DNA from 2 places in the Cobetia sp. BMC6 genome. Region 1 is predicted to be linked to the other one. Evidence: predicted binding sites of a transcription regulator. Region 1 holds the regulator's gene; the other holds the start of a gene.

Region 1 (3,411 bases):
TGGACAGCGATGCCAGCCAGCCGATCAACATCGCCGCGGACGCCCTGTCTCTCGATGACAAGGCCGGCACAGCCACCTACACCGGCCAGGTGGAGATGCGCCAGGGCAGCATGAAGCTCGATGCCAGCCGCGTCGATATCAGCCGCGCCGGCAGCGGCGAGATCTCGCTGGTCAAGGCCACCGGCAAGCGTGCCTACCTGGAACAGCAACCCGCACCCGACGAGAAGCTGGTCAAGGGCTGGGCCGACACCATCCGCTATCATGCGCTGGAGCGCCGCGTGGAGCTGGTCGGCAATGCGCGTCTCGAGAAAGGCGATGACACCTTCGAAGGCGGCTACGTGGAGTATTTCCTCGACAAGCGCCAGGTGAACGCCAACAACAGCAAGACGGCACAGCAGACCGAAGGCGGTCGCGTACACATGACTTTGACGCCGCGCGGCGCCAATGCCAGCAAGGAAAACTGAGTCATGACTGCTGCTACCCCGCGTACGCTGAGCGCTCGCCATCTGGCCAAGGCCTACAAGGGCCGCAAGGTGGTCAAGGACATCTCGCTTGAGATCCGCCAGGGTGACATCGTCGGCCTGCTGGGCCCCAACGGCGCCGGCAAGACGACCTCGTTCTACATGATCGTCGGGCTGGTGCGCGCCGATGCCGGCAACGTCTCCATCGACGACAAGGACCTTTCCGCTGCCGCCATGCATCAACGCGCACGCGCCGGCATCGGTTATCTGCCGCAGGAGGCGTCGATCTTCCGCAAGCTGTCGGTGGCCGACAACATCATGGCGATTCTGGAAACCCGCAAGGATCTGGATCGCAATGGCCGCAAGGCACGTCTTGAAGAGTTGCTCGAGGAATTCAGCATCACGCATATTCGTGCCAGTGCCGGCATGAGCCTGTCCGGCGGGGAGCGTCGTCGGGTCGAGATTGCCCGTGCACTGGCCACCGAGCCGGACTTCGTACTGCTCGATGAGCCCTTCGCCGGCGTCGACCCCATCTCGGTGGGCGAGATCAAGAGCATCGTGCGTCAACTGCGTGACCGTGGCATCGGCGTGCTGATCACCGACCACAACGTGCGCGAGACACTCGATATCTGTGACACCGCCTATATCGTCGGCGATGGTCAGATCATCGCTCACGGTGACGCGGACTCCATCCTGGCCAACCAGCAGGTACGCGACGTCTACCTGGGCCACGAGTTCACGCTCTAGGGCCAGCGGATGCGCTGAGCCCTCCCACGGCGAAAGCTTCATAAGCCGCTGCGTGATTTTATCGCGTAGCGGCTTTTTCATGTCTGACATCAGGCGCATGCATGACGTCCATACCACCTTGGTGTAAACATGGCATGCAAGTTGCTTGAATATTCACTGCAACCACTTGTCAGTGGCCCGAGTCACGGTATAGCGTAGTAAGCACGTTCCTTTGCCGTGAATTGACTGACTCCATGAAACCCACCCTGCAACTCCGCCTCGGCACCTCGCTGACCATGACGCCGCAGCTTCAGCAAGCGATCCAGCTGCTGCAGCTGTCGACGCTCGACCTGCGTCAGGAGATTCAGCAAGCCCTCGAGTCCAACCCCATGTTGGAGCTCGACGAGGACTACGAGTCGCTGGATGTCATAGAGACACAGGATACGAGCGAGATTTCCACTGCCGACTCCTCGAGCGAGATTCCCGAGGAATACCCCCTCGACAGTGACTGGTCGGACCTCTACCAGGACCACGCCGGTAGCCTGACCAGCTCCGGCAGTGGCAGCGGGAGCGAAGAAGGGCCGGACTTCGATCGCAATACCAGCGTCGAGAGCCTGCAGGACCACCTGCGCTGGCAGCTGGCGATGACCGACCTCGATGGCCGTGAACGCCAGATGGCGGAGAGCCTGATCGATGCCGTCGACGGTGCCGGTTACCTGAGCCTGTCACTCGATGAGCTGGTCGATGGTCTGCGCGGCCAGGGCCTGCCCGGCCTCAAGGCCTCCGAGCTCGAGCAGGTACTGCTGCGTCTGCAGCAGTTCGACCCGACCGGCGTCTTCGCCCGCGACCTGCGCGAGTGCCTGCTGCTGCAACTGGCGCTGCTGCCGGATGATCTGCCGCTGCTGGCGCAGGCGCGTCGCCTGGTACGTCAATTCCTCGAGGCACTGGGCAACGATGATCGCAAGCTGCTCAAGCGCCGACTGAGCCTTGACGATGACGAGCTGGATCACGTCATCCGCCTGGTGCGCGCGCTCGATCCGCGTCCGGCATCCGCCTGGGGCGAGCCCGCCAGCGATTACGTGATCCCTGATCTACTGGTGCGTCATACCCGCCACGGCTGGCAGGTCGAGCTCAACCCGGAAGCGCTGCCCAAGCTGCGCATCCAGCCGGAATACGCCGCACTGATCAAGCGTGCCGACAAGTCCGCCGACAACACCTTCCTCAAGGACAACCTGCAGGAAGCGCGCTGGCTGATGAAGAGCCTGTCATCACGCAATGACACCCTGCTCAAGGTCGGCCGCGAGATCATGGCGCGCCAGATCGACTTCCTCGAGCAAGGCGAGGAAGGCATGAAGCCACTGATTCTGGCCAACATCGCCGAAGTGGTCGAGATGCACGAATCGACCATCTCGCGGGTCACGACCCAGAAATACATCCACACCCCGCGCGGCGTCTTCGAGCTCAAGTTCTTCTTCTCGAGCCAGGTCGGTGGCAGCGGCAGTGGCGACGCCCACTCAAGCACCGCCATTCGTGCCCGCATCCGCAAGCTGATTGCGGAAGAGCCGGCTCGCAAGCCTCTCTCCGACTCACGCCTGGTCGACCTGCTCGCCAGCGATGGCATCGAGGTCGCACGCCGTACCGTGGCCAAGTATCGCGAAGCGATGGGCATCCCATCCTCCAGCGAGCGCAAGCGTCTGGCCTGATGTGTCATCTGCGGCTGCCATGCGCCTGGTCTCCCTCCTATCATGGCCGTTGCCGCCAACCTCAAACGCTGGTTTTCTCTCTCACCAGCCTCTGACATTACTGACACCGGCGCGCCTGTCGCGCGCCCTGTCATTCCGTCAACCGCTCGTCAATGGCCCATCATGGCGCGCAGGATGATGGCAAAAATCCATCATTCCGGCTGCATCATTTACCGTCAATCGCATGTTTTTAAAGTCACTTTTAGCCGTATTGCACCGGGATGTCACTCGGTGATCCTTCCGGCACGCTGCTTGCTCCACGCAACCCAAGCGCCTGAAAGGCGGCGTACATGCAGGGATTGGCGACGAAAACCCGTCTTCTTGCGCGCCTTTCATGCACCACCCTTCAAGCGTGACCTTGAAGTCCATTCCGTTACCCCTCACTGAGTTGAAGACAAGCACTGAGCCACGATGCAGCGCAGCGTTGATCTTTGCGCAAAGCTTGGGCATTGTCGGTACAGACGCTCACGACATCTGACGCC
Region 2 (3,411 bases), on a different contig from region 1:
AGCGCCAGCATCTGCGCACCCTGCAGCACACCGGTCTGCAGGTCATCACGCAACGCCGCCCACGAGGGTTGCCACTTGAGTGTCACCGCCAGCCCCTCCTCGCGGAAAAGCCCCAACTGCTCAGCGACCACGAAGGGCGCGGCATCATTGAGTGGCATCAGGCCCAGCGTCAGCTGATGGCCATTCAGGGGTACATCTGTGGGCATCACGCACACCTCTTGAACGATCGAGAGAGAAGGACAGTACGGCGACCGGCTCAGCGCCGACGCGCGGCCTTGAGCAGCTCATCGGCCAGCTCATGCAGGGCCAGGCGCCGGTTCATGGCGGTCTTGCGCAGGTATTGGTAGGCGGCATCTTCACTGAGCCCACGCGTCTCCATCACCACGGCCTTGGCACGATCGACGCTGCGCCGCTGCACCAATGTGGTCTGGGTACGGTTGAGCTCCCCCTTGAGCGCACGGTGCGCCTCGAAGCTGGTGATGGCGACCTCGACCATGCTGCGCACCATCGCTGGCATGACGTGGTCCACCACATAGGCCGAGACACCGGCGCCGGCCGCCTCACGCACGAGGTCCGGGGCATCTTCACTGGCCAGCATGATCATCGGCTTGGGATAGCGTCGCCCCAGCTGGCCGAGATGCTCCAGGGTGTCGCGGCTGGGCAGGTCGGCGTCGATGATCACCGCATCGGGCTGATGCTGCTCGACCAGCGCGTGCAGGTCCTCGTGCTCGTCAACGCGCAGCGCCACCTCGAAGCCGGCGCTCAATAGCGCCTGCTCCAGCGCGGCGGAGCGCTCACTGCGGACATCGACGATCAGCACGGTCACGGGCATGTCAGGTTTCCTTGGGTCGGGCATGAGACTTGCCGTACACCCAAGCAGGATTCGTGCCGCAATCTGGTGCAACCCTGCGGCCAAGGGCCTTCAGAGCGGCCGAGCCGAAAGCGTCGCTGCACTGCAATGAGGCACGCGCCTGCCCGACCCTCCCAGCGCCATTCGCGTGCGCCAGACTGGTACCTCGCGCCTCGATGACGCACCGCCAGCGCGCATCGAGCGCGCACCCAGCCCGGGGCACCGCCTGCGCATGCCAACCTATTGCCCTCGCCAAGCCATTGATCTTCTGGGACTTGTCCCGCCCACACCCCCGCAACTGGCGCGCTACTTGCTTTGTTCCTGTCACTTGCCGCACAGACGCTCTGCTGCCGGCAACCATGGCATCACCGACTGCTGCCATCGCTATCCATGACGTGGACCAGGCTCTTCGGAGTACGAGTGCGTCGAACCAGGCCCCTCAATGACGAGGCGCCCTTGCTGTCGTTCATTCACAGCCGTTCGACCACTCGCCGAGCACACCTGACTTCGTGCCCGGCACCGACGCTGAATCAGGAGCCCACTCATGGATATCCGCAACAAGGCCAGCCGCATCCGGCTGTTCAGCTTCAACACCCCGCAAATGCGCGCCTTCCACATGTCGTGGTTCGCCTTCCACGTCTGCTTCTTCGGCTGGTTCGGCATCGCGCCGCTGATGGCCGTGGTGCGTGACGACCTCGGCCTGACCAAGACCCAGATCGGCAACACCATCATCGCCTCCGTCGCCATCACGGTGATCGTGCGTCTCGCCATCGGCGTGCTGTGTGATCGCATCGGGCCACGCAAGGCCTACACCTGGCTGCTGTGCCTCGGCTCGCTGCCGGTGATGTGCATCGGCTTCGCCGACAGCTTCGAATCCTTCTTCCTGGCCCGCCTGGCCATCGGTGCCATCGGCGCCTCCTTCGTCATCACCCAGTACCACACCTCCGTGATGTTCGGCCCCAACGTGGTCGGCACCGCCAACGCCACCACCGCGGGCTGGGGCAACCTGGGCGGCGGCACCACCCAGATGCTGATGCCGCTGGTGATGGCCGGCCTGCTGATGCTGGGCGTCGAGCAGACCCTGGGCTGGCGTCTGGCGATGGTCGTGCCGGGCATCGTGCTGTTCCTGACCGGTATCGCCTACTACTTCTTCACCCAGGATGCGCCGGACGGCAACTTCAGCGAGCTGCGTGAGCGCGGTGAGCTGCCCAAGGCCGAGAAGGAATACAGCATGCGCGCCACCTTCGGCGCGGCAGCACGCGACATCCGCGTCTGGGCCCTGTTCCTCGTCTATGGCGCCTGCTTCGGGGTCGAGCTGACCATCAACAACGTCGCCGCCATCTACTTCTTCGATCACTTCGATCTCGACCTCGCCACCGCCGGTCTCATCGCAGGGCTGTTCGGCCTGATGAACCTGTTCGCCCGCACCCTGGGCGGCGTGTTTTCTGATCTCTTCGCCCGCCAGTCCGGCCTCAAGGGCCGCGTGCGCTGGCTGTTCATCGCGCTGCTGTGTGAAGGCGTGGCGCTGGTCGGCTTCGCCCAGATGGAAACCCTCGCGGTGGCCATCGGCATCATGCTGGTCTTCAGCCTCTTCGTGCAGATGGCGGAAGGCGCGACCTTCGGTATCGTGCCCTTCGTCAATCGCAAGGCACTCGGCGCGGTCGCCGGTATCGTCGGTGCGGGCGGCAACGCGGGCGCGGTCGCCGCGGGCTTCCTGTTCCGCAGTGAGGAGCTGACCTACCAGGAAGGCCTGATGTACCTGGGCATGGGCGTGATCGTGATCTCGCTGTTCGCGCTGCTGGTGCGTTTCAGCGCCGCCACCGAAGCCGAGGAAAGCCGCGCCTACGACGCCGCCGTCGCGGACCGCAAGCAACAGAGCGAGCAGCAGCCCGCCTCGGCATAAGCGGATTGCTTTCTCCCCTAGCCAGACACAAGAAGGCCCCACCTCATGGGAGGCGGGGCCTTCTTGTGTCTGTCGACAGCTCAGGTCAGCGGCGATTCATCGCGGCGCTGACAGCCGAGCCTCAGCTATCGGTGGCGTTCTCGACGCTATCACCGGCTTCCTCGACGGCGTTGTCCATCTTCTCACCGGCCTTCTCCATCGGGCCTTCGTCCTCGCAACCGGCGAGCGACAGGCCACCGAGACCGAGCATGGCAATCATCAGCGAACTACCCAGAGTCTTGAGCTTCATGATGTCTCTCCTTGAATCATCGGTCGGAATGACGCGACAGCTGCCATCTCACGCAGGCTGCCACGTGGTGTTACCCATGACATGGAGCGGGAGCCTTGCCGTTTCAAGGGTCACGCAACGCCGAGTTGCCTGTTGCTGATCAAATACCCAGCTCAGAGAAGGTATCGGGAAACTGCACTTCACCGCCCAGCCCCTCCAGATAGTCCGGCAGCAGCTCGAAGGCGACGAAGGAACCCGGCACGTCGTCATGATGGCAGTAGAGCCCGTAATGACACGCCGGATGAAAGCCCAGATGGGTATAGAAATCCGCATGGCCTGCCGCCACCACGGCCCCCGCCCCCAGCAGCCGACAGCGCTTGACTGCCGAGA

The links. Region 1 encodes sigma-54, which starts transcription at its own class of promoters, with help from an activator protein. Its sites were predicted from a motif close to TGGCACNNNNNTTGCTNT; they were not measured.
Region 2: MKZ40_RS13585 (NarK family nitrate/nitrite MFS transporter) is a predicted target of sigma-54. The motif match lies at 1,150-1,167, and genes of this name have one in related genera.

What each region holds. Positions count from the first base shown of each region.
Region 1 covers NZ_JAKUMF010000002.1:111,638-115,048, reverse strand. Annotated here, with positions in the region: gene lptA (lipopolysaccharide transport periplasmic protein LptA) at 1-464, shown strand, start outside; gene lptB (LPS export ABC transporter ATP-binding protein) at 468-1,208, shown strand; gene MKZ40_RS04695 (RNA polymerase factor sigma-54) at 1,442-2,890, shown strand.
Region 2 covers NZ_JAKUMF010000008.1:10,886-14,296, reverse strand. Annotated here, with positions in the region: gene MKZ40_RS13595 (CmpA/NrtA family ABC transporter substrate-binding protein) at 1-206, opposite strand, end outside; gene MKZ40_RS13590 (ANTAR domain-containing protein) at 257-832, opposite strand; gene MKZ40_RS13585 (NarK family nitrate/nitrite MFS transporter) at 1,395-2,753, shown strand; gene MKZ40_RS13580 (hypothetical protein) at 2,875-3,042, opposite strand; gene MKZ40_RS13575 (N-acetyltransferase) at 3,182-3,411, opposite strand, start outside.